One region of the Acinetobacter sp. 1124_18A genome, then DNA from elsewhere that is predicted to be linked to it. Evidence: predicted binding sites of a transcription regulator. Region 1 holds the regulator's gene; each other region holds the start of a gene.
What was found. The regulator PhoB, encoded in region 1, activates phosphate uptake and scavenging genes when phosphate is short. The targets are predictions, from matches to a motif close to TGTCATNAANCTGTCATAA.

Region 2: FY048_RS05835 (porin) is a predicted target of PhoB. The motif match lies at 1,823-1,841, and genes of this name have one in related genera.
Region 3: FY048_RS13520 (inorganic phosphate transporter) is a predicted target of PhoB. The motif match lies at 1,288-1,306, and genes of this name have one in related genera.
Region 4: FY048_RS02180 (NAD(+) kinase) is a predicted target of PhoB. The motif match lies at 2,112-2,130, and genes of this name have one in related genera.

Annotation. Positions count from the first base shown of each region.
Region 1 is NZ_VTDF01000003.1:377,632-383,987, forward strand. It holds gene FY048_RS09460 (pyridoxal phosphate-dependent aminotransferase) at 1-23, shown strand, start outside; gene FY048_RS09465 (MATE family efflux transporter) at 129-1,496, shown strand; gene FY048_RS09470 (SDR family NAD(P)-dependent oxidoreductase) at 1,554-2,387, opposite strand; gene FY048_RS09475 (TetR/AcrR family transcriptional regulator) at 2,601-3,272, shown strand; gene phoB (phosphate regulon transcriptional regulator PhoB) at 3,526-4,236, shown strand; gene phoR (phosphate regulon sensor histidine kinase PhoR) at 4,246-5,604, shown strand; gene FY048_RS09490 (alpha/beta fold hydrolase) at 5,673-6,356, opposite strand, start outside.
Region 2 is NZ_VTDF01000002.1:287,736-294,091, reverse strand. It holds gene FY048_RS05840 (YidB family protein) at 1-466, shown strand, start outside; gene FY048_RS05835 (porin) at 573-1,679, opposite strand; gene FY048_RS05830 (HIT family protein) at 1,935-2,348, opposite strand; gene FY048_RS05825 (YARHG domain-containing protein) at 2,366-2,635, opposite strand; gene FY048_RS05820 (hypothetical protein) at 3,498-3,962, shown strand; partial or broken gene FY048_RS05815 (NAD(P)-dependent oxidoreductase) at 4,119-4,981, opposite strand; gene FY048_RS05810 (alpha/beta fold hydrolase) at 4,992-6,077, opposite strand; gene FY048_RS05805 (O-succinylhomoserine sulfhydrylase) at 6,212-6,356, shown strand, end outside.
Region 3 is NZ_VTDF01000006.1:145,221-151,576, forward strand. It holds gene FY048_RS13520 (inorganic phosphate transporter) at 1-1,241, opposite strand, end outside; gene metH (methionine synthase) at 1,706-5,392, shown strand; gene FY048_RS13530 (TIGR02391 family protein) at 5,575-6,356, shown strand, end outside.
Region 4 is NZ_VTDF01000001.1:437,766-444,121, reverse strand. It holds gene FY048_RS02190 (glycosyl transferase family protein) at 1-615, shown strand, start outside; gene FY048_RS02185 (YeaC family protein) at 814-1,086, opposite strand; gene FY048_RS02180 (NAD(+) kinase) at 1,083-1,991, opposite strand; gene mrcB (penicillin-binding protein 1B) at 2,177-4,573, shown strand; gene FY048_RS02170 (tetratricopeptide repeat protein) at 4,595-5,146, shown strand; gene FY048_RS02165 (NUDIX domain-containing protein) at 5,172-6,074, opposite strand; gene hemP (hemin uptake protein HemP) at 6,211-6,356, shown strand, end outside.

The sequences.
Region 1 (6,356 bases):
GAGAAATCTTGAATGAATGTTAATAAATTTAGAAACTTAGCACAGTAAAACACTACAAGAAATTTCACCTAAATATGCTAAGTTGAATGTCCGCCCCGCTCATCAAAGAGATGGGCGATGGAGAACACATGCCACCAAGACAGTCTTTAATTCACCAGCAAAATCTATGGAAAACGTTTTTTGTTTTCTTGCTCCCCCTTATTGCAACTAATATTTTGCAGAACTTATCGGGAACGATTAACACCATCTTCGTTGGTCAAATGATGGGAGTTGATGCGATTGCTGCCGTCTCTGTTTTTTTCCCTATTTTATTCTTGCTCCTCGCTTTTATTATCGGGATTTCAACGGGTACTACTGTTTTAGTAGGGCAAGCATGGGGCGCACAAAATATAGAGAAAGTCCAAAGTGTGGTCGGTTCTACCCTGTTTATGACACTGATTGGTGGGGTAATTACCGCGATTATCGGTGTGTTTTTTGCCCACGATATTTTAGAATTATTAGGTACAGATCCAAAGGTAATGCATCTTGCTTTGCCTTATGTACAATGGATGCTGGCGGGTAGCCCGCTTCTGTTTGTTTATATTATTTATACCTCAATTTTACGGGGTGTAGGCGACAGTACCACGCCTTTACTTGCATTGGCATTAACCAGCGTAATTGGCTTAGTGATTACCCCGATATTGCTTAAAGGTTATTTTGGCTTACCCGCCCTAGGAATTATTGCTCCAGCAATTGCAACGATCACGGGTTATGTTGCTATCTTAATTTTTCTGGCAATTTATCTGAACAAGAAAAATCACCCGCTTAGACCTAATCGGCAGCTTCTGCAACATATCCGTCACAATCCAGAACTGAGCAAAATTATTTTGCGCTTAGGCGTGCCAACCGGCATTCAAATGATTACCACCTCAATGGCTGGCTTGGTTATTGTTGGATTGGTTAACCATTACGGATCGCATGCTACAGCAGCGTATGGTGCAGTGAATCAGGTACTCAACTACATTCAGTTCCCTGCCTTGTCGATCTCAATTGCAGCTTCAATTTTTGCAGCACAAGCGATTGGTGCAGGCAAATCAGATCTGTTAGCACGGGTAACCCGCACAGCTTTGGGAATGAACTTTTTATTTACAGGTACCTTAATTGCACTTGGCTATCTATTTTCAAAATATTTAATGGCTTTGTTTATTACCGACCCAACTGTGGTGGTGTTAGGGCAGCAACTTTTATTTATTGTGCTTTGGGCAATTTTATTCTTTGGTGCAGGTGCCATTTTTGCATCGATCATGCGTGCCAGCGGAACCGTGACTGTCCCAATGCTCTTAAACATCTCTGCTATTTTATTTATTGAAATTCCATGTGCTTACTGGTTTAGCTCAATGTGGGGGCTTAAAGGAATCTGGGTTGCCTATGCCTTGGCATTTGTGAGTTTATGTATTATTCAAGGCTTGTATTACCAATTTATCTGGAAGAAAAAGAAGATCAAAGTTCTTATTTAGAACTATTCAAACCACATAAAAAAAGCCATCATTTGATGGCTTTTTTACGTTAAAAAATTATTTCATTAATTTGGTCACAATGGTTGAAGCACGTTGATATCCCGTTGGGAATAAACGCTGGAATGCATCAAGAATTTTTGCATCACTGCCAATCAATAAACGGCGTTTATTTTTTAATACCGCTTGTAAAATTTGACGAGCTGCTTCTTCAGGTGGAGTACGTAGTAGCTTGTCAAAGTTTTGAATTGATTTAGTCGGGTCCATCCCTAAACTATTCAGGCTATCACTCATTTTTGCAGATTTAGCAATATTGGTGCGGATTCCACCCGGATGTACGCACAACGAGCTTACGCCACTTTTTTCAATATCCAACTCTTGGCGTAATGATTCAGTAAAACCACGCACAGCAAATTTAGTCGCGTTATAACCAGATTGGGTTGGTTGAGCGGTTAAACCAAATAAGCTCGAAATATTAATAATATGACCATCTTGAGTTTGCTTAATGAACGGTAAAAACTCTTTAGTTCCGTACACGACACCCCAGAAGTTAATCCCAACGATCCACTCTAAATCTTCGTAGGTTGCACCTTCAACAGTTGAGCCTAACGCAACACCAGCATTGTTAAAAATCAGGTTAACCGAGCCATGATCTTGAACAGTTTCTTGTGCCCACTGCTTTACTGCTTCACGGTCAGAAACATCAAGCTTTTTGGTGCTAACAGTAATATTGCTATACTGTTTTAATAACTCGACAGTTTGCGCTAATCCCTTCTCATTAATATCACTTAATGAAAGATGGCAGCCCTGTTTTGCCAAAAGAATTGCTAACTGCTGCCCAATGCCCGAACCCGCGCCCGTAATTGCAGCGACTTTGTTTTTAAAATTTTTCATTGTCCATCCTTTGTTTTTCGATATTTGCACAGTCGGTTCATTGCATGTGCAATTCAGACCTCTTCAATATAATTTTGACAATATCCATTGTCAATATAGTACACTGTAATTTCAGATAGAATGGCACAATTCTGCTGAGGGCTTTATCATAGTAAGCATATTTGGCCAAAACCTATAAATTAGGAAACCATTCTTTTAGGAAACGACTTATTTATGGCGACTAACGACTCAACCAGTAAAAAGAAAACAAAAACTGTGAGTAAAGAACGTCAGTTCAAAGGGTTATCTCTATCTGAACGTAAAGAGGCACGCCGAGAAAAACTGATTGAAGCTGGCATTGCCACCTATGGAACGCTCGGTTTTTTTTCCGTGACCGTCAAGGATGTCTGCCAAGAAGCAAAACTCACAGAACGCTATTTTTATGAATCATTTAAAAAGAGTGAAGATTTATTTCAAACCATCTTTTTAAAAATGATTGAAGAATTACAGCAAAACTTGATGCAAGCTGTCATTAAAGCGACACCTGATCCAGAAAAAATGGTGGATGCTGGCTTAAGAGCGCTTCTGACCACATTAAAAAACGACCCAAGATTAGCTCGTATTGTCTATGTTGATGCAGTTTTGGTCCAAGAATTACATAATCAGGCCACCATTCAAGAGACACTTGCGCAATTTGATCGCATGATTCAGGCCTTTGTTATGTTGACCATGCCGCAAATTCAACACCATGAAAATGAGCTCTCTTTAATCGCAACTGGCCTAAATGGATATGTCACTCAAATCGCAATTCGATGGGTCATGGGAGGCTTTGAGCAGTCTCTTGAACAGGTTTTAACCGCGTGCCGCATTGTTTTCTTATCTTTATTAGCTCAGGTCTCAAAATAATATTAAAGTTTTTTGACACTCAAAAATGTGAAAACATTAAAAGACTTAAAAAGGGTAACATGTTGAATGAATTTAAGAATATTTAAGCTTCCATGTCATCATTTGGTCATACCTTTGCCTTAGTTTTGTCACAAATTATTGCTAAATTCAATTTTATAGACTTTTCTGCAATGAAATTGTCATAATTAATCTTTGTAATAAGCCTGTCATAACTACAAAACGGTTCACCGTTAAATCTATAGGATATTGCGCTGTGAAAGATGACTATATTTTAATTGTCGATGATGAGCTTCCTATTCGTGAAATGATCCATACTTCTTTGGACATGGCAGGCTTTCAGTGTTTACAGGCAGAAGATGCCAAACAGGCTCATCAAATTATCGTCGACCAACGTCCGGCGCTTATCTTGCTTGATTGGATGTTACCTGGAGGCGTAAGTGGTGTCGATTTATGTCGCCGCTTAAAACGAGATGAGAACCTATCAGAAATTCCAGTCATTATGTTGACTGCCCGCGGAGAAGAAGACCACAAAGTACAAGGTCTTGACGCTGGCGCAGATGACTATATGACTAAACCTTTCTCAACACGTGAACTGGTTTCACGTATTAAGGCAGTTCTGCGTCGTGCTAATGCATTAAGTGGTGAAAAAACCATTGATGCTAATGGTTTAATTCTTGATCCTGTAAGCCAGCGTGTTAGCTTTGGCGATAGTATTTTAGAAATGGGTCCAACTGAATATCGCTTACTTGCTTTTTTTATGACCCATCCAGAGCGTGCATATACACGTGCCCAGTTGCTCGATCAGGTGTGGGGAGGTAATGTATATATCGAAGATCGAACTATCGATGTACACATCCGTCGTTTACGTAAAGTTTTAGAACCTTTCAGTGTTGACCGATTTGTTCAAACTGTGCGTGGAACAGGCTACCGCTTTTCAACACGTGCAGATTTAGCCGCAGGTTAACCAAGATTTATGTATGAACCCTACCCCGTCCCCGAACAGGTACGTGAACAAAAGCTTTCCCGCTACAGTAGTTTATGGACGTTTGCCAAACAAGATTTACGGCTTTTATTATTTTTTCTAATTATTGCCGGTTTAGTCGGTTTAGGCCTTGGGTATTTCTGGAGCTGTATTTTTATCGCCTTCGTGGTGTTTTTTACACTCCAGTTGCGTTCTTTATATCTGGTCAATGACTGGATTGCGAATAAGCCTTATGACGTTCCTCCAAATCTAAACGGGATTTGGGGGGCATTATTGTTTAATGTTTACCGTGCTCAGCGTCAGGAACGAATTGTTCAGGCCGAAATGGTCGGTTTAATTGACCGAGCTCAATCATCTTTAGTTGCCCTTGCCGAAGCCGTTGTTTTGATTGATGACCAACATCAAATCGAATGGTGGAACCCTGCTGCTGAACGTTTATTGGGCATCAGCCCTCTCGACCGCGGCCGTAACTTATTAACGATTTTACGTCAGCCGACTTTTATTGAATATTTTAACAATATTGATCAGGCACCCGATGGTATCAAGCTTCACTCTAATTTTGATGATGACCGCTATGTACAGGTTAAACTCACACGATTTGGTGGAGAAAGTCGCTTATTGGTAGCTTACGACGTTACGCGTATGCACAACCTTGAACAAATGCGTAAAGACTTCGTCGATAATATCTCTCATGAACTTCGTACACCATTAACTGTACTCAGTGGTTATATCGAGACATTTACCGATCAAGAAGATATTAGTCCACGCTGGAAACGTGCATTTGATCAGATGCAGTCACAAACCAAACGCATGAATGCTTTGGTGAATGATTTACTGCTGTTATCGAATTTAGAAAACAACAAGAAAGTTGCAAAAAATCAGATTATTGAAATGCCGAGCTTAATGAATCAACTCTTTGATGATGCTCAGGCCTACAATGCCGATTATGGACACACACTCAATTTACACATTGATAGTCATTGTGACCTGATTGGTTCTGACATGGAAATTGCCAGTGCATTTAGTAATTTAATTACTAACGCCATCAAGTACACACCAAAAGGTGGAACTATTACGATTGGCTGGCACGACGATGGTGAACATGCGTACTTTAGTGTACAAGACACAGGTATTGGAATTAACCCAAAACATTTGCCACGTTTAACTGAGCGCTTCTATCGTGTTGACAGCGACCGTAGTCGCCAAACAGGTGGTACAGGTTTAGGCTTGGCGATTGTAAAACACGTGCTTATGCAACACGGTGCCCATTTAGATGTGCAATCTAAAGAAAATGAAGGTTCAACCTTTACCGTAGTTTTTCCGAAAGAAAGACTATATAACATGACCTAAAATTATCTCCCGTACATATAAAAAGCCGACTTATGAAAAGTCGGCTTTTTTGTATTATTTAAAATAATTTACTTAAAATTAGAGCAATATGATTTCGTCTGATTTTTGTCTATTACATTTAAAAAGTTAGTGGCAAATGTATTGCTCTGGCGTAATGCATCGCGATGATCTCCGCCATCAATCGTTTGATAGATGGTTGGTTTTTTTAATTTACATAGCTGCTGGTAATAAGCAGATGTCCCTCTAGGGTCGACTAAATGATCTTTAGAACCCTGAACAATCATTAACGGTACGGTAGGCACCATATTTTCAATGGACTGCTGTTTTAGATAAGCCAAAAGAGGTTTTAAATCCGCATCAGATCGAAATATGCTAGAAGGAGATTTCTTTAAATCAGATTGAAGTTCAGATAAACAACGACTGCGCCCTTGAGTCAGCACCGCGTTCATTTCTGGACTTACCAGCTTTTCAGGAACGATGCTTGGATCTGCTGCTTGCGCACCCAATAATACTATCGGGAAAAATGCTGCCACACTAGGTTCCGGGTTTGGATGACTCTGCACATATTCTGCAATGCCTTCATATTGATAGCCGCCTGGTGCAAGAGCGATTGCCCCTTTTAAATCCAGTTCAGGCGCATCTTTTTGACCATAGGCAGACACTGCAATTGCCGCAGCCCCGCCTTGACTATGTCCCATCACCAACCACTGTTTATTAAAACTCTTGGGCTTAAGCAAATGTAATGCACGCAC
Region 2 (6,356 bases), on a different contig from region 1:
TTCTTCTGGCACACAAGGCGGTCTTGGAGGAGTACTAGGTTCTGTATTGGGTCAAGTGACTGGAAATAATAATAACGCACCTCAAGCAGGTGGTGGCGTACAAAGTTTATTAATTGCAGTTGTACCTTTAATTTTAGGTTGGGTTCAACAACAAGGTGGTTTGCAAGCTGCTTTAGAAAAGTTAAAAGGTGCGGGTTTAGGTAACCAAGTTCAAAGCTGGGTTGATCCAAATCAAAGTAATAGCGAAGTTCCTACTCAACAATTACAGAGTTTATTTAATCCAGCTGACATTGAGCAAGTTGCTGCGCAAGCTCAAGCTCCAAAAGAGCAAGTTTACGGTGCAATTGCTTCAGTCTTACCTCAAGTCATTGACTCATTAACACCTCAGGGTGAAAGTACCGATCATCAAGAAGCAAACCAAGATATTCAAAACGTAATGAATCTTGTAAGTGGTTTCTTAAAGTAAGCTACAAACTAAAAAAGCCGGTATAAAATATCGGCTTTTTTAATCTGAACAATAAAATAAAAGGGCGTTAGCCCTTTTATTTTAGATATGAATCAAAGATAACTAATTAGAAGTTATATTCGATACCAGTACCTACAACAGTTTGCTTGTCGTCATCATTCAACCAGTCGCGTTTTTGTTGAGCAACGATACCGTAGAAGCGAGCTTGTTTGTTGATTTGGTAATCAAGACCTAAGCCGTACAAATCAATTTTACGATCTGATTGACCACTTACTTGGGTTTCAGCTGAAGCATATTCTGCTTTCACTTTAAGTTTAGTGTTAGGAATTTTATAAGCAGCTGTTACTGCATATGCTTGTTCCTCTAAACCACGGTAAGCCTTACCAGCTTTATCGATTGAACCATCTGATTTATATGATTGACCATATGCAGTCAAATCATCAGTAGGTTCAGCATGTTGCCATAAAGCACCTACAACAAAGCCAGATTTTGCGATGTCATAAGAACCAGTTACACGGTAAGCATCTGTATAAACATCTTTCAGACCGTAAGCAGCATATTTACCTTTAATACCGAAGTCACCAGCGGCAGCCACTGCTAAGCCAAGGTCTTTGTTTTCATAACCAAGAGAAGTTGATACTGAGTCAAAGCTATCATTTTTGCTGTCTTTACCAGTTTCACCATCTTTACTGTCAGAAGTACTTTCGCCAGTTTGAGCCATGATGTTGAACGTTAAACCAGCTAATAATTTAGGGTCTAATTCAAAACCTACTACGTTATCTAAGCGGTTTTCACCGTACATGATATTGGTAATATCTAAACGTGTATCGTCATTAAAGATGTCTTGGTTACCACCAGCAGCGGTTTTAAAGTAAGAGTCATATTTACCTACTTTTAAAGTACCAACACCTTCAGTTTTTAAACCGATGAAACGGTTACGAGCGCTAAGGTCACTATCAGAACCTGAACCATCAGTAGAAATTGCCCATTCAGCTAAATAAACAGCAGATAACTTGTCAGTTAATTTCTCTTCGCCTTTTACCCCAATGCGAGAAGAGTTTGAGTTAACTTCGGTAACATCACTTTTACCATCGAAATTTTTATTATCAACTTGGTTAATAGAAACATTTAGTTTGCCATACAAAGTTGGCGCTGCTTGCACCGCGTTTATGCTCAAAGTTGCAACTGCGGCAGCGAGTAGCAATTTCTTCATTGAGATTTCTCCAAAAGGTATTTAAAAATGGCGTATGCCTAGTTAACTATTTATTTTGTAGTTGACTTATGTACAAAAAGTTACAAAAGCTCACCAACTTGCTAAGCAGTATCGGCAAACTTTGTGACAGGGGCGTGAAAAATAAATGACAGTTTTATGACGATTAAAATTTAGAAATAAATTAATTATTTTAATTTTTTATAGTTTTTGGACGAAAAAAAGCGGAGTAAAAACTCCGCCTTAATACATTAAAAATCAAAGAGCTGCTTTAATTTTTTCAGCTAATCCCTTAATTTTTTCTTGATCTCCTAACTCTACAGCATGGCGTCCAAGTTGATGCACATTGGTAGGAATAAGGTGAAAATGAACATGGGGAACAGTTTGTCCTGCTGCTGCTCCAGAAAGTTGCATTAAGACAATACCTTCTAAATTGAAGGCTTTTTCCATTGCTTTTGCAATTTTCTGAACAACTTGTATGGTATATGCAGCTGCTTCTGGAGGTAAATCAAGCAGCGTTACAGCAGGTGTTTTTGGAATAACTAATGTATGACCATCGGCTTGAGGCATAATATCCATAAAAGCTAGAACTTGATCATCTTCATAGATTTTTATCGCTGGAAGTTCATTGCGTAAAATTTTTGCGAAGATATTTTGATCATCGTATGCCATGTATTATTCCTTTAAAATTATTTACATTTCAATTCTTTCTGACGCTCTTTAATAGCATCAAGACGTTGTTGCTCTTTGTCAGAAAACTTTGGTTTTGTCGTATGACAGTTTTCATTACCATATTTTTCTTTAGCATCAGGATCTTTAAAACAAAAGCCTTTTGATGCATAAATCAAATTATAATCGTCTTGCAATTTCTGACATTCTTGCTCAGGCGTTGCAGCTTGAACGCTTAAACCAGCAATGCTCACCATGCCAGTAAAGACTGCAACCATAAATTTATTCATGAGCGTTTCCTCAGTTAAAGGTATGAACCTGTACTCAATATAAGGTTTATTACCAATATTTCAATGACTATTAATTACTCAAGTGTCATTTTGGTTGATAATTTGTTCACAAAGTAAAGAAAAACTTTAGATATCAATAATTTATAAAAATCAAATAAAAACATAAACTTAAGCTAAATTTTATATATATTTCCAGAATTTGATTCTCGTTTAATCGACTTTAACTCTCACTGATGGTGGACAAATATGTTTCTAGTTGGGTTGAGCACACATAAAAAATTGCAGAAAAAGATAAGATTTTATAGTCTATTTGATTTGCTAAATAGACGGCTTAAGTTTGAAATTAGGTCAATGAAAAAGAAATATATCAATGACATTATGAAAATATAAAGCGTGATAATTATCACATTTTGTACTCTAGGATTAAGTGGAATTCACTGGGCCCATTTTAATTTAGACGGAAATGGGCTTTTTTCTTTTGATTTGTAAAATATAAATAAGTCAAAATTAATCTTAGTTTACAATTCAACTGAAAGATGTATTGATTTTACATGTTTTAGCTTATATTATATTGTCCTTAATTGCTGCGTTTGATAGTTTTTTGTTTTTGTAGCCCATTTCTAAAATTGAGATGGGCTTTTTTTTATTAAAGTTATTTCGAAATATATTAATTTAAACTTATGTATTGTGATGTATTTATCTTTATATTTAATTTGTGTGATTTATTTGGTGGGTAGCTTTCATGTTTACCATTGTGGTTACTTTTTAATCTAATCAACTTACATATAGCAATGTTATATGCATCATACTTCCTTAAAGAATCTGATTATTCATCGGAGACAAGATTAAAGGGAAATAGAGAATGTCACAGTTTTTACTCGTTGCTGAAAGCGTTTATATAAAATCTGAAGAAGATAAGTTTTTCTCGAAAGATATTATTGAGCATTTAAATAGCTTAATAAGTATTATTAGACAAGAGATAAAAGGAACTTCATACAGACTAAAATATAACTTTATTGATTTTGAAGAGTGCTTAAATAAGCCTAGTGAAGAATGTACAGTTAAGCTTGATATTAGCTTAATGCCAGCATTTAAGAATAAAGGCGAATACATTATGTGGTTGGCAAGTTTCATTGAAAAAATAACATTAGGAGGAAGAGAAAATTTTCCTCCACTTGCAAATACTTTGCTACCGAGCTGTATGCTTGCCAATTCTTATTTAAAAACAATGGAACAGGCTAAGGTTGTGTCTGAAAAAAGTGCGCAGATGATTGTTAATTACTTCAAATCACCTGATTACAAAAACATTATTCGAGTACCGACATAGCATAAAAGCTTTCTAAAATTTCCCATATTCAATTTTTCAGGCTATAGAAAAGTTCTTTAGAAATATACTTACTTTAAATAATCGAGTTTTCACGCCCTCATTTTTCATCTTATTAAAATAAGCATCTTTAATAAGTAGTCATTTAAAAGGTCAAATTTATTCTAAGGTGATCTTTGTCCATGCTTCATACATTTTCACTGCCGCAGAGAAATCGCTGTTGTCTTCAGCCGTTAAATGAGCAGCTTGGATTAAACTTTGTGTTAATGACAAAAGCGGGGCAGGAAGCTTTGCTTGCTTGACTAAATCCAAAGCAATTCCTGTATCTTTGGCAAGAAGAGCCAAGCCAAAGGTTACTGGAAATTCGCGACTCAATACACGCTGTGGGAATATAGTCTCTGTTACCAGACTTTTACCACTTGAAGCGTTAATACACTCTAAAGCTTCGTTCAAGCTTACTCCATGCGCTTTTAAAGCACTGAAACCTTCTGCAACAGACCAAAGGTTAACTGCGAGTAACATATTATTAACGGCTTTTACGGCAAATCCAGCACCAGACTCACCCACATGTTTAATTAATTTTCCTACCGCTTGTAAAGCTGGCAATGCGCGTTCGAAGGCTGCTGCATCACCACCCACCATTACAGTCAAAGTTGCGTTCTCAGCACCCACGGTTTGACCGCTTACTGGCGCATCTAGAAAATCAACATTTAATTGCTTTAATGAGCTGGCTAATGCGCGGGCAGAATCAGGAACACCACTGGTACAGTCTATCCAGATTTAATTTCTACACTACTAATAAGCGCTTCTACATCAGTGCTTGTCGGTAAGCATGAAAAGATAATATCTGCTTGTACCGCTTGCTCTAATGAGACAGCCTTAGTGCCATAGTCTGCTGCATGTTGTTTGGCTTTTTCAAAATTTCGATTCCATACATAGACAGTATCGAAGTGTTTTGGTAAATGCGCTGCCATACGGTAGCCCATTGCACCCAAACCAATAAATGCAACAGATTGACTCATGACCTTATCCTTAAAGTTGTGTTGAACGTTCGGCGAGCCATGCCGCCAGTTTCGGCCAAAACTCCAGAGCACTTGCTTGACTCGACATTAGGCCTAAATGACCGCCGGGGATGAGAGTAAACGTGACATCCTGACTGTTTGTCAATTGACTTAATGGCGAAGCAGCGTCAGCAGTGACCAACTGATCACTACGACCCGCGCCAACTAAGAGGGAACAATCTATATTTTTTAATTCGATTTTCTTATCTTTTAACTGAATAAAGCCACGTTTTAACGGATTTTGTAGCCAGACATTAAACAACATGTCCTGATTAATCCCACCTGGATAATCAATCATGTTATTTAAAAAACTACTTAAGGTTGCATGCTCTTGTACAAATTGCAGGTCATCAAGGTTTTTTAGCAATTGCAGATGTCCATCAAACCAACCTTTAGGATCAAGAATTTTGAAACCTAATGAATTTAAAATTCCGGGACTGTGGATCAGACGTTTTGGCAACCCAGAATAAATACGTTCCTGAATTTTCTTATTACGACCAATCAAATGATTTATGGTTCGATAGAGCTTGCCAATATGGCCAGATGCATAACTATCTATTGGACTACCCAGAACAATTAAATTTTTAATATGGTTGGGTTGGTTCAGAGCGGCATATAAAGTAACGAATATGCCTGCCATACTCCAGCCATGGAGCGAGATTTGCTCACTTTTTGAATGTGTTCGGATGATTTCAATCGCTTTAGGAATGAAATCTTCAATAAATGATAAAAAGTTAAGGTGTCTATCTTTAAACTTTAAACTGCCCCAATCGACCAAATAGACATCGAAACCAGCATTTTGGAAATATTTAATAAGAGAACGATAAGGGTATAAATCATAAATCGCCATATTGATTGCGAGTGGGGCAACGAATACCAAAGGCTGTTTAAATTTTTTTTGTGTTGCTGCGTAATAGCGAATACGGGTTTGATTGAATTCGCCTATGACTTCATAGGGCGTACTTTGTGACAGAACCAATGTTTTTGGATGAAATAGTCGGGCAGAAAGGTGCTTGATTTGACTTTGTTCAGAGACAAGGGACTTTAAGCGTTTCATCTTGCTTTACCAACTATTTACTAAAGTTGAATAAAGTCTAAGCGATAATTTTAAGGTTTACCTTGACCTTAAATACCTTAGACACTCAAAATGAAGATAGTTTTTAGTACATGACCAGTAAAGGCGAACATTTAATGAACCAGTCTGATGATTTAGAATACCAACTTGATACCTTAGCCATTCGTACCGGACATACTCGTAGTTTTGAAGGTGAACATGGCGAACCGATTTTTTTGACATCATCTTTTGTATATGAAAATGCAGAAGAAGCTGCAGCAA
Region 3 (6,356 bases), on a different contig from region 1:
TCTTTCACAAGTTTTTGTTGTGACTGATCCATTTTTGGTAATGCATTCGCTTTGTCCAAACGTTTAAACGAAGTGGTGCTTAAATACATGTCATTACGAATTTCACTAATCGCAGCTTCTGGAATGTCTTTTAAGTTGTTATAGCTAGAAACGCGCTCACCCAAATGATCAGTCATGCTTGCCAATGCAGGCACTACTTCTGGGGTTTGCTGTTTAGTTTGAATATATTTAGTCAAAATAACACGAGCTTTTTCATCGGTTAATTCTGGCTTATTTTGATTTAAAAATACGGCAGTTTGAGAAGAAAGCTGATGGAATGATTGAACTTGTTGTGTATCAAGATTTTTATTTAATGAATAAGCCAACGGCACCAGACCAACCAAAATCAGCATGATGAGACCCATACCTTTTTGACCGTCATTAGAACCATGTGCAAAACTTACACCTGTGCAGGTAAAGATTAAAATTGCACGAATGATTGCTGGTGGTGGTTTGTTACCTTCTGGTGGCTGAAATAATTCTAATTGGCGTTTAAAAACAGTTTTAACCAACAAGAATACAATCGCTGCAAAAGCAAAACCAATTAAAGGCGAAAATAATAAAGCCTTACCGACTTTAATCACCTGATCCATATCAACACCGCTGGTTGTTACGCCAGTCGATGCACTCAACAGATGGTTCATAATGCCCACACCCAAGATTGAACCAATCAAGGTATGAGAGCTAGAAGCAGGAATACCCAAGAACCAAGTACCCAAGTTCCAGAGAATCGCAGCAATAAGCAGCGCAAAAACCATTGCGAAACCTGCACCGCTACCCATGTTCATAATCAGTTCAACAGGCAACAATGCAATAATGCCGTAAGCGACTGCGCCGCTTGCAACCATTACCCCAAGAAAATTACAAAAACCTGCCCACATGACTGCAACTGGTGCAGGTAAAGCATTGGTGTAAATCACTGTTGCTACTGCATTTGCAGTATCGTGGAAGCCATTTACAAACTCAAAGCCTAAAGCAATCAAGAGTGCAGTAGATAAAAGAATAACCGAATAGAGACTCAAAGGTGGAACATGTGCTAAATCAGCACTCACCTGAAATCCAATATAAATAAGTGTCGCAACAATAATCGTCAAAAACACCGGCATAAAAAACTTAGGTGTTGGGACATGTACATTCGTCGATTTGACTTGCAGGTTTGCCGCAAGTTTTGAATCCGAAACAGGGGGTAGATTAGAATTCATGCAGACGGTAAGAGGATAGAAAAATCCTCTGTATTCTTAAATTAAATTATGACAATTATATGACAAAGCGGCGCCTGATGAAGTCAATTTTTCATATTTTGACCTCATTTGATGCACCTTTCCTCTATCCAATTTATTTTTTTATTAAAATACAATAATTTAAATCAATTTATAGATTCCTTATTTGTGACTATTTTTAAAGCAAAAATATATAAAAAATTAGCCGTATGATTATTTTTTAAACAGCTTAATTGTCATAAAACGGAATATTGCAGATGAAATATTTCAATATCATGATCATTTCATGAATATTTGATGAAAAAACAATCTCTATTTGTCATAAAAGCCGTTTTCCTAATGAATCTATTACAAGTGAATGACGGGTCGTTATAGCTCATCAATTGTGCAACTATTCTGTTACAATAGCGCCGCATTTTTAAATTTGTACAATATCGGGGTTTTCTATGTCTACGCTTGCCACCCTAAAAGCGCTTCTTGCCAAACGCATTCTGATTATTGATGGTGCGATGGGTACCATGATTCAACGCCATAAACTAGAAGAAGCCGACTACCGTGGTGAGCGTTTTGCCGATTGGGCACATGACTTAAAAGGTAACAATGACCTTCTTGTGCTAACTCAACCCGAAATCATCCAAAGTATTCATGAAGCTTATCTTGATGCGGGCGCAGACATTATTGAAACCAACAGCTTTAACGGCACGCGTGTTTCAATGTCTGATTACCACATGGAAGATCTTGTTCCAGAGATTAACCGTGAAGCAGCACGTTTAGCCAAAGCAGCTTGTGAAAAGTATTCAACTCCAGATAAACCACGTTTTGTAGCGGGTGTACTCGGTCCAACATCGCGTACTTGTTCAATTTCACCTAATGTAAATGACCCCGCATTTCGTAATATTACCTTTGATGAGCTAAAAGAAAACTATATTGAGGCAACTCATGCGCTCATTGAAGGCGGTGCAGATATCCTTCTGATTGAAACCGTTTTTGATACATTAAACTGTAAAGCTGCAATTTTTGCGGTGAAAGAAGTCTTTAAACAACTTGGTTATGAATTACCACTCATGATTTCGGGGACCATTACCGATGCCTCAGGCCGTACCTTAACAGGTCAAACTGCTGAAGCGTTCTGGAACTCTGTACGTCATGGTGACTTACTTTCAATTGGTTTCAACTGTGCCCTTGGTGCAGATGCAATGCGTCCTCACGTTAAAACCGTGTCTGATGTGGCGGATACATTCATTTCTGCCCATCCAAATGCAGGCTTACCAAATGCTTTTGGTGAATATGATGAAACACCAGAGCAAACTGCTGCTTTCTTAAAAGAATTTGCAGAAAGTGGTTTGATCAATATTACCGGCGGTTGCTGTGGTACGACACCAGATCATATTCGTGCGATTGCCAATGCTGTAAAAGACATTGCACCACGTCAAATTCCTGAAACTAAACCAGCTTGTCGCTTAAGTGGTTTAGAACCATTTAATATTTATGATGACTCATTGTTCGTTAACGTAGGTGAACGTACCAACGTTACTGGTTCAAAAAAATTCTTACGCTTAATTCGTGAAGAAAATTTTGCCGAAGCTTTAGAAGTTGCCCAGCAACAAGTCGAAGCTGGCGCACAGATTATCGACATTAACATGGATGAAGGGATGCTCGATTCGCAAAATGCGATGGTACATTTCTTAAACCTTGTGGCCTCTGAACCAGATATTTCACGTGTGCCAATCATGATTGACTCATCGAAATGGGAAATCATTGAAGCAGGCTTAAAATGCGTACAAGGTAAACCCGTTGTTAACTCGATTTCCTTAAAAGAAGGTTATGACGAGTTTGTCGAAAAAGCTCGCCTGTGTCGCCAATATGGTGCTGCGATTATTGTGATGGCCTTTGATGAAACAGGTCAGGCCGACACCGCTACACGTAAGCGTGAAATCTGTAAACGTTCTTATGACGTTTTAGTTAACGATGTTGGCTTCCCTGCTGAAGATATTATTTTTGACCCGAACGTGTTTGCAGTAGCAACAGGTATTGAAGAACACAATAACTATGGTGTCGATTTTATTGAAGCCACTGGTTGGATTAAACAAAACCTACCTCACGCCATGATTTCTGGTGGTGTATCGAACGTTTCGTTCTCGTTCCGTGGAAATGAGCCTGTTCGTGAAGCGATTCACTCTGTGTTCTTGTACCATGCCATTAAACAAGGCATGACCATGGGGATTGTAAATGCTGGTCAAATGGCAATTTATGACGATATTCCTAAAGAACTCAAAGATACAGTTGAAGATGTTGTTTTAAACCAGAACCAAGGTGAATCTGGTCAGCTTGCGACCGAAAAACTACTTGAAGTCGCTGAAAAGTTCCGTGGCCATAGTGGTGCTCAACGTGAAGCTGAAAACCTTGAATGGCGTAACGAACCTGTAGAAAAACGTCTTGAATATGCGTTGGTCAAAGGTATTACCACCTACATTGACGAAGATACAGAAGAAGCTCGCCTAAAAGCTAAACGTCCTTTAGATGTAATTGAAGGCGCTTTGATGGACGGCATGAACGTTGTTGGTGACTTGTTCGGTTCAGGCAAAATGTTCTTACCTCAGGTTGTGAAATCTGCACGTGTCATGAAGCAATCTGTAGCTTGGCTCAACCCGTACATTGAAGCTGAAAAAACAGGTAGCCAATCTAAAGGTAAAGTCCTGATGGCAACTGTTAAAGGCGACGTACACGATATTGGTAAAAATATTGTAGGTGTTGTGCTGGGTTGTAATGGTTACGATATTGTTGACCTTGGCGTGATGGTACCTTGCGAGAAAATCTTGCAAACTGCGATTGATGAAAAATGTGACATCATTGGGTTATCAGGTCTGATTACCCCATCTTTAGATGAAATGGTATTTGTTGCGAAAGAAATGCAACGTAAAGGTTTTAACATTCCTTTATTGATTGGTGGTGCAACAACATCAAAAGCACACACAGCAGTAAAAATTGACCCTCAATATCAAAACGATGCTGTGATTTATGTTGCCGATGCTTCACGTGCTGTAGGTGTTGCAACTACCCTGCTTTCAAAAGAAATGCGCGGAAAATTCATTGAAGAGCACCGCGCAGAATATGTCAAAATTCGTGAGCGCTTAGCCAACAAACAGCCTAAAGCTGCCAAACTGACTTATGCGGAATCTGTTAAAAACGGCTTTAAAATTGATGAGAGTTATGTTCCTGCAAAACCAAATCTTTTGGGAACACAGGTCTTAACCAATTATCCACTTGCAACACTTGTAGAATATTTTGACTGGACACCATTCTTCATTTCTTGGAGTTTGGCAGGTAAGTTCCCAAAAATTTTAGAAGATGAAGTGGTTGGTGAAGCCGCAACAGATTTGTACAACCAAGCTCAAGCAATGTTGAAAGATATTATCGACAACAACCTTTTTGATGCACGTGCTGTATTTGGTATGTTCCCTGCTCAGCGCACTGATGCTGACACGGTCAGCGTATTTGATCAAGCTGGCCAAAATGTTACGCATACTTTTGAGCACTTACGTCAACAATCTGACAAAGTAACAGGTAAACCGAACTTGTCTTTGGCAGATTACATTCGTACTGACCGTGAGCAACAGGATTACTTAGGCGGATTCACTGTATCGATTTTTGGTGCAGAAGAATTGGCAAATGAATACAAAGCTAAAGGTGATGACTACTCTGCAATTTTAGTTCAGTCACTAGCCGACCGTTTTGCTGAAGCCTTTGCAGAACATTTGCATGAACGCATTCGTAAAGAGTTCTGGGGTTATAAAGCTGATGAACAGCTCAGCAATGAAGAACTAATTAAAGAGAAATATGTCGGTATTCGCCCTGCACCAGGCTACCCTGCTTGCCCAGAACACTCTGAAAAAGCTGTGTTGTTTGACTGGTTAGGTTCTACAGATAAAATCGGCACCAAACTCACTGAACACTTTGCAATGATGCCGCCATCTTCGGTAAGTGGTTTCTATTACTCTCATCCACAAAGTGAATACTTTAACGTGGGTAAAATCTCTCAAGACCAACTTGAAGATTATGCAAAACGTAAAGGTTGGACACTTGATGAGGCAAAACGCTGGTTAGGGCCGAATTTAGATGATTCGATTGTCTGATTTAGAGTCCTTTTAATCTTCTCTACCCCCTCTTTAAAAATAGAAAATAGAGAGATGTCATGTGAGTAAATGAAATACATGACATCTCCTCTCTTTGAAAAAGGGAGGTTGAGAAGGATTAAATTGATATTCAAATAAAAAATATATAATTTATCTATTAAATATTTTTAGAAAACTTTCAAATGGCAATAATTAAAAAATTTGAGTTAGCAAGCTTAGAATCTATTTGTAATATTTTAGGTAATACAGAAAATGGATTAACAGGTAGTCAGATATCTAAATATTTATCCGAATGCGATATCTCTGACCCCCAACTTAATTCCACCAAACGGAAAAAATTGTATGATGCTCTAGAACAGAAACAAAATAATGATAGATGTTCAAATAATATAATCAGCTTTATTCAACATGTAATGAAACCATCAAGACACTTTGATAACCAAGAATGGTTTCTAGATATGCGTAAAAAGTTAAATTTTGTACTTTCATTTGAAGGTTTAGAATTAGAAGAAACAGGATTAATAAGACAAATAAAAGCTACAACCACCCTATCTGAAGCAGAAGCGCGAGCACAGCAATTAAGAAAAGCTCTTATGGATAGAAAAATTCATAATGATGTTCTTCATTTTTGTAAGGCTGAATTATTAGTTGATAATTATTTCCATGCCGTTTTTGAAGCTACAAAAAGTATTGCAGAGAAAATTAGAATGAAAACAAATTTGACATCTGATGGAGCCGAGTTAATAGATCAAGCATTTTCCTTCAAAGGTAAAATTCCTCATTTAGCGTTAAGTTATTTAAAAACTGAAAATGATGAAAGTGAGCAAAAAGGTTTTATGAATCTACTAAAAGGAGTTTTTGGTACTTTTAGGAATACTACTGCCCATGCTCCTAAGATTACATGGAATATTAATGAACAAGATGCTTTGGACATTTTATCAACTATTTCATTAATTCATAGAAA
Region 4 (6,356 bases), on a different contig from region 1:
ACTGAGCAAGTTTTAGAATATCTGGGTTATCAAATTTGTCACTCTGAACAAGAAGTGCGTACACAACTAGCAGAGCAAAATTTCGCATACTTACCTTTAGATGTGATTTCACCAGTTTTAAGTGAACTAATTTCTTTAAGAAATGTGATGGGATTACGTTCTCCAATTCATACTTTAGCCCGCTTAATCAATCCTTTTAATGCTAAAGCTACCTTACAAGCTATCTTCCATCCAGCGTATAGAACTTCACATCAACATAGTGCACTGCGCTTAGGCTATCAAAATAGTGCTGTCATTAAAGGTGAAGGTGGTGAGTTTGAGCGAAATCCAGATGCAAAAACACTCATTTGTGGCATTAAAAATGGTGAGCTTTATGAACATGAGTTACCAAAACTCACGCCTGAACGTAGTCCAACTGAAGAAGAGTTAGATTTAGCAACTTTTAAAGCAGTATGGTTAGGTCAACAGCACCATGAATATGGAGAAATGGCAGTAACTGAAACAATGGGAATTGCACTATATACCATGGGAGTTGTTGCTAGTTTTGAAGAGGCAATGCAAAAAGCAAAAGTATTATGGGAAACAAGAAACTCAGAGCTAAAAGATAAAATTTAGTTCATACAGCCTTATACGCCATGTCTCTTCGATATTGTTGCATATAGGCAATACTTACTTTTCAAAGATGAAAAGTAACAAAAATCTTTCGTTGAGCAAACAGTACGTTCTTGTACTGTTGCTCAACAGGCGACATCCATGTCGCCCACGCGATAGCAAATGCTAATATGATTTATCTTTTTATTCTAAAATGCTGTTTTAAACAAAACGAATTGGTTTAAATTCTGGCTCATGTTTGTGGTGATCATCTTCACAAACCTCACCCTCTTCTTTCGTACCGCGGTCAATATAACCACTACGCTGCTCTTCTGGTAAGTTCTTTAACTCCCAAGCAATTACAGCTTGCATACAGGTTTCACGCTGCTCTTTTGTTAAAACAACGCCATTTGGCCATTTACCAATTTCTACTGCTGTTTTTAAACGCTCTACAATCTCAGGGTTTAAAATAGATAGCATTTGTTCAATATTCATGATTCATCTCTTTGGAAAGATTCAAAATCTTGGTTCCAACCAAGTTTGGTACGGCAGGCCATATAAAAATCATAACCTGGTGGATGCAATAAACTTAGTTTAAATGGATGTTTGCGGATGTGTAAACTATCTCCAACATTGAGCGATATACTATGTTGACCATCTGCACTCACCATTGGTAACACCCGATTTTCGCGAATAACAATCTTAATTTCGCTTTGTCCACCGACGACGATAGGACGTGATGACAAGGTATGAGGGTGCATTGGAACTAATGCAATCGCATCCATGCTTGGATGTAAAATTGGGCCGCCACCTGACAAAGCATAGGCAGTTGATCCAGTTGGAGTCGAAACAATTAAACCATCACTATGCTGGCGATAAACGTATTGACCATCAATGTTAAGTTCAAAGTCAATCATGTGAACCGACTTACCCGAATGCAAAACGACATCATTTAAAGCAATTGCATCATAAATGACTTCGCCATTTGTTCTTACTTCCATTTCAAGTAAGAAACGACGATCAAGTTGAAAATGCCCTTGAAGCACTTGGTCAAGTTTAAAAATCGCTTCTGACGGTTTGATATCAGTTAAAAAACCTAATCGCCCACGGTTGATACCAATTACAGGGGTATTATAACGAACCAAAGCCCTTGCAGCATGGAGTAAAGAACCATCGCCGCCAACCACAATAACTAAATCAGCAACTTCACCTAATAAATGACGGCTTACTATCTGTGCATGATCATAAGGCACTAATTCGGCTGTTTCCTGATCAAAAATGGGGTTCAAACCTAAGTTCAATAAATGATCATGAATTAAACAGAGTGTTTCTACAACTGATGATTTATCTGGTCGACCGATTAACCCGACGTTTCTGAAGGACTTATGTGAAATTTGCACGAATGAGTAAGCTCCGCTGCGATACTCGGCTATAATAACATTAACCCGATTAATTTAAAAAAACATAACTACAAGATGCTGTAAAATTCAATCTAACTTTTCCAATTATTCACAGTTTTATCATTGCAAATTGATGACAAGCTATCGCATCATTACAGGCATTGTTAGGGTTTTATCTCATTTTTATGAAGTTTGAACGTGGTATCGGTTTCTTTGCACTAATCTTTTCCATTTTGGTCATTGGTGCTTTTATTGCTCTTAGTATCTATCTGATTCGTTTAGATAATATTATCCGTGAAAAATTTGAAGGACAGCGGTGGGATATTCCTGCCAAAGTGTTTGCACGACCTTTGGAAATTTATAACAACGCGCCTATTTCTCAAGCAAATTTCACTCAAGAATTAAAGTTATTGGGTTACAAAACTTCAAGTAATTATGACAAGTCTGGAAGCTATGTTGCTCAAGGCAGCAATATGTATATCCACACACGTGGTTTTGACTACGGTGACAGCGTTGAACCAGAACAAGTTTTAGAATTAAGTTTCGCAAATGATCAAGTTGTTGAAGTTAGAAGTACTAAACCCTCTTCAACCGGCGTTGCACGCTTAGAACCGCTACTCATTGGAGGAATTTATCCTCAACACAATGAAGACCGTGTACTCATTAAACTGAATAATGTCCCTAAACCACTCATTGAAGCTTTAATTTCTACAGAAGACCGCAATTTTTATCATCATCATGGTATTTCAATTCGTGGTACAGCTCGTGCATTGGTCAGTAATGTTACTGGTGGAAAACGTCAAGGTGGCTCAACCCTGACTCAACAATTAGTTAAAAACTTCTATCTCACCCCTGAACGCACACTAAAACGTAAAGTCAATGAAGCATTAATGGCTTTACTCATCGAACTGCATTACAGCAAAGATGAAATTTTAGAGGCGTATTTAAATGAAGTGAATCTGGGCCAAAATGGTAGCTACTCAATTAATGGTTATGGTTTGGCTTCACAATTTTATTTCGGTCTGCCGCTACGTGAACTCAGTGTCGCACAACAAGCTTATTTAGTCGGTTTAGTTCAAGGTCCTTCTTTATATAACCCTTGGAAAAACCCTGAAGGTGCAAAAAAACGCCGCGATACCGTGTTAAATAACATGCGTGTGATGGGTTATTTAACTCAAGCTGAATATGAAGATGAAATTGCACGTCCTTTAAATGTGTTAAGTAAACCAAGTTTAGGGCCTGCAAAATTCCCAGACTTTTTAGATATTGTACGTCGTCAATTACGTACAGAGTATCAAGAAAGTGATTTAACCAATCAGGGTTTACGTATTTTTACGACCTTAGATCCAATTACTCAAACGCAAGTTCAAAATGCGTTTAAAGCTTCAGTAGACCGTTTGGCTAGCAGTAATCCATCTCGTTTGAAAAATTTACAAGGTGCTGTACTGATTGCACATCCTGAAAATGGTGAGCTCGTTGCAGCGGTTGGTTCTACACAAGACTTTACTGGTTTTAACCGCGCTTTAGATGCGAAACGTCAAGTTGGTTCTTTGTTGAAACCTGTGATTTATTTAAGTGCTATTGAATCGGGACGTTATAACTGGGCAAGCCAAATTGATGATGCTCCGATTAGTGTTCCTGTAGACGGCGGTAAAAGCTGGACACCTAAAAACTATAGTGGTGGTGGACATGGCGTAGTGAGCCTGAGTGAGGCATTAGCGAACTCATATAACCTTTCTGCTGTACGTTTGGGTCAAGAGTTTGGTCTATCTACATTTACCAATAATTTAAGAAAGTTTGGTGTTGAGTCAACAATTCCTGCCTACCCTTCTATTTTCCTTGGGGCAGTCAATATGTCACCAATGGAAGTACTCGGAATCTATGAAAACTTCGCTACAGGCGGTTTTAAATATCCAACTCGTGCGATTCGATCTGTCGTAGATGCCAATGGTCGTCTGCTTGACCGTTATGGTCTTAAGGTGCAACAGACGATTGATCCATCTGTTGGCTATATCATGAATTATGGTTTACAACAGGTGATGTCTTCGGGTACTGGCCGTTCAGCCTATAGTAGCTTATCTCCAGCTTTAAAATTGGCGGGTAAATCAGGTACAACTAATGATACACGTGACTCATGGTTTGCAGGTTATTCAGGTAATCATGTGGCTGTCGTGTGGTTAGGTTTAGATGACAACAATGTTACTGGTCTAACAGGTTCATCTGGTGCATTGCCAGTGTGGACTAATGTGATGAAGCAATTACGTCAAACTCCTGTGAATCTACGTCAACCAGACACTGTACAGTGGCAATGGATTGATCGTGCATCAGGTGATTTATCTGCACAGGCTTGTGATGGTGCTATGTATATTCCGATGCTAACGCATACAGTTCCACATCGTGCTACCCCATGTGCAGCGCCTTATTATCAAGTTGATCCAACATATACGCCACAAAGTGATAACACAACGCCAGCTTCTCAACCGGATAATACCGATAGCTATATTCGTGATAGTGAAAGTCAGATGCAACAAGATCTGTCAAATAACTCACATGTGATTTCAAGTGGTAGTTATAACAACTAAGTGTTAACAGGAAAGTAGGATATGTTGAAGAAAGGTGTTTTTTATATTGGTGCTGTACTTATGGTCGGTTGTACAACTTTGCCTGATCATTCTGAGTCCAAAGAGAAAACACCAACTCCACCTGTAAAGAAAAATACGGAAACGCCAACGGGTGTAAAAATTACACCTTATGAGCATCCGGAAATTCAACGCAAAAATTTACAGGTTATTGTTCCGCAGCAAAAGAAGCTCCAACGCTTTAGTGATGATGGAAGTCAGTTACCTGCATTTAAAGTCTTAATGCAGAAAACTGAGCAGGCTTACAAAAATCAGCAATGGTCAGAAGCTGAACGTTATGCGCTTCAAGCACAGCGTTTAGCGCCCCAAGCAGCTGAGACTTATTTATTTCTTGCCCTTACGGCAAATCATAAGCAGCAATATTCTAATGCTGAGTCTTTAGCAAGACGTGGCTTAAGCTTTGCCCAAAGTCAGGCCATGAAAAAGCAGCTTTGGTTGACTATTTTAAAAGCTGGACAACAACTTAATAATCAAAAAACTGTTCAAGAAGCACAGCAAGCATTAAAAGCTCTCTAGCTTCTAATGCTTGTTTATTTTCTTATTAAAAATTACGAATGCCTGCTAAACCATATGCACCATGCTGCTGTGCAGTGGCTAAATCATCAGGATGCACTCCTCCCAGTCCAAAAACTGGAATTTGGCTATTTTGAGCCAGATCAGCAAAGCGTTCCCAGCCTAATGCCGCGGCTTCTGGATGAGTTGCTGTCTGTTGTACAGGACTCATAAAAACAGCATCACAGCCAATCTGCTCAGCCTGCTTTAAAGAAACAGCATCATGACAAGCGGCAATATGACGTACGCCCACTGTTAAATCACCCTTATGCAAATTCATGAGCTGAGATTGTTTTAAATGAACCGTCTTAATCTGTTTTTTTAACTCGGGGTTCAATTGCTGCCAAATATCGATATTAATAATTAAATTTGATAATTGCCCTTCATCTAAAGCAAGTAATTGTTCTAAATATCTCTGATCAGCATCAGCTTCCTCTATACGCCAATACAATAAAGTCTCACTGTTATTTACAGGTGTAAGCGTATTGCTGATTTTGATGAGATTGGGCCAATAGAGTCGTTTTATAATATCTTTATTGGCTTTTGGAAAGTTTAAGTGAAGTAACTGTTCCCGTGTGTACCACGCCCATGGTTGATGAATAAGATTTAATAGTTCATCAGGTACATAACTATGGAATAAATGTAAATTGACAATAATGTCTTCATACTCATGGTGAATATAATCAAATTGGTGCCACTCTTTTAAACCAATACCCACTTCTTCATAGATTTCACGGCGACAGGCTTCTTCGGGCGTTTCACCCTGCTCAACCTTTCCTCCAGGAAACTCATGCTTGCCACCTTGATGCTGCTGCTCACCACGCCACCCGACTAATATTTTTCCACGATGGATCAAGATTGCTATAGCGACATCGACTATCGGTTTGGGCATTTTTCTACTCTCTAAAGTTTTTCTTAAGTGTAAGCAAAGTTTATCATTTTATAAAATTTTTAAAATCTCATTGACAGATCTATTCGATAATGATTATCATTTAAATCGTTCAAGAACATACCACGGAGCACAACAAATGAACGCACCTTTTAGCTTATTTACTCGTAACAATGAAACAGCTCATGCCTTACCAATGTTACATTCTAACAACCTCTTTGCATTAGGCCGTGAAATCCGCATTATGCATGCTGGTGAGGAATATCGTTTACGCCTCACTCGCAA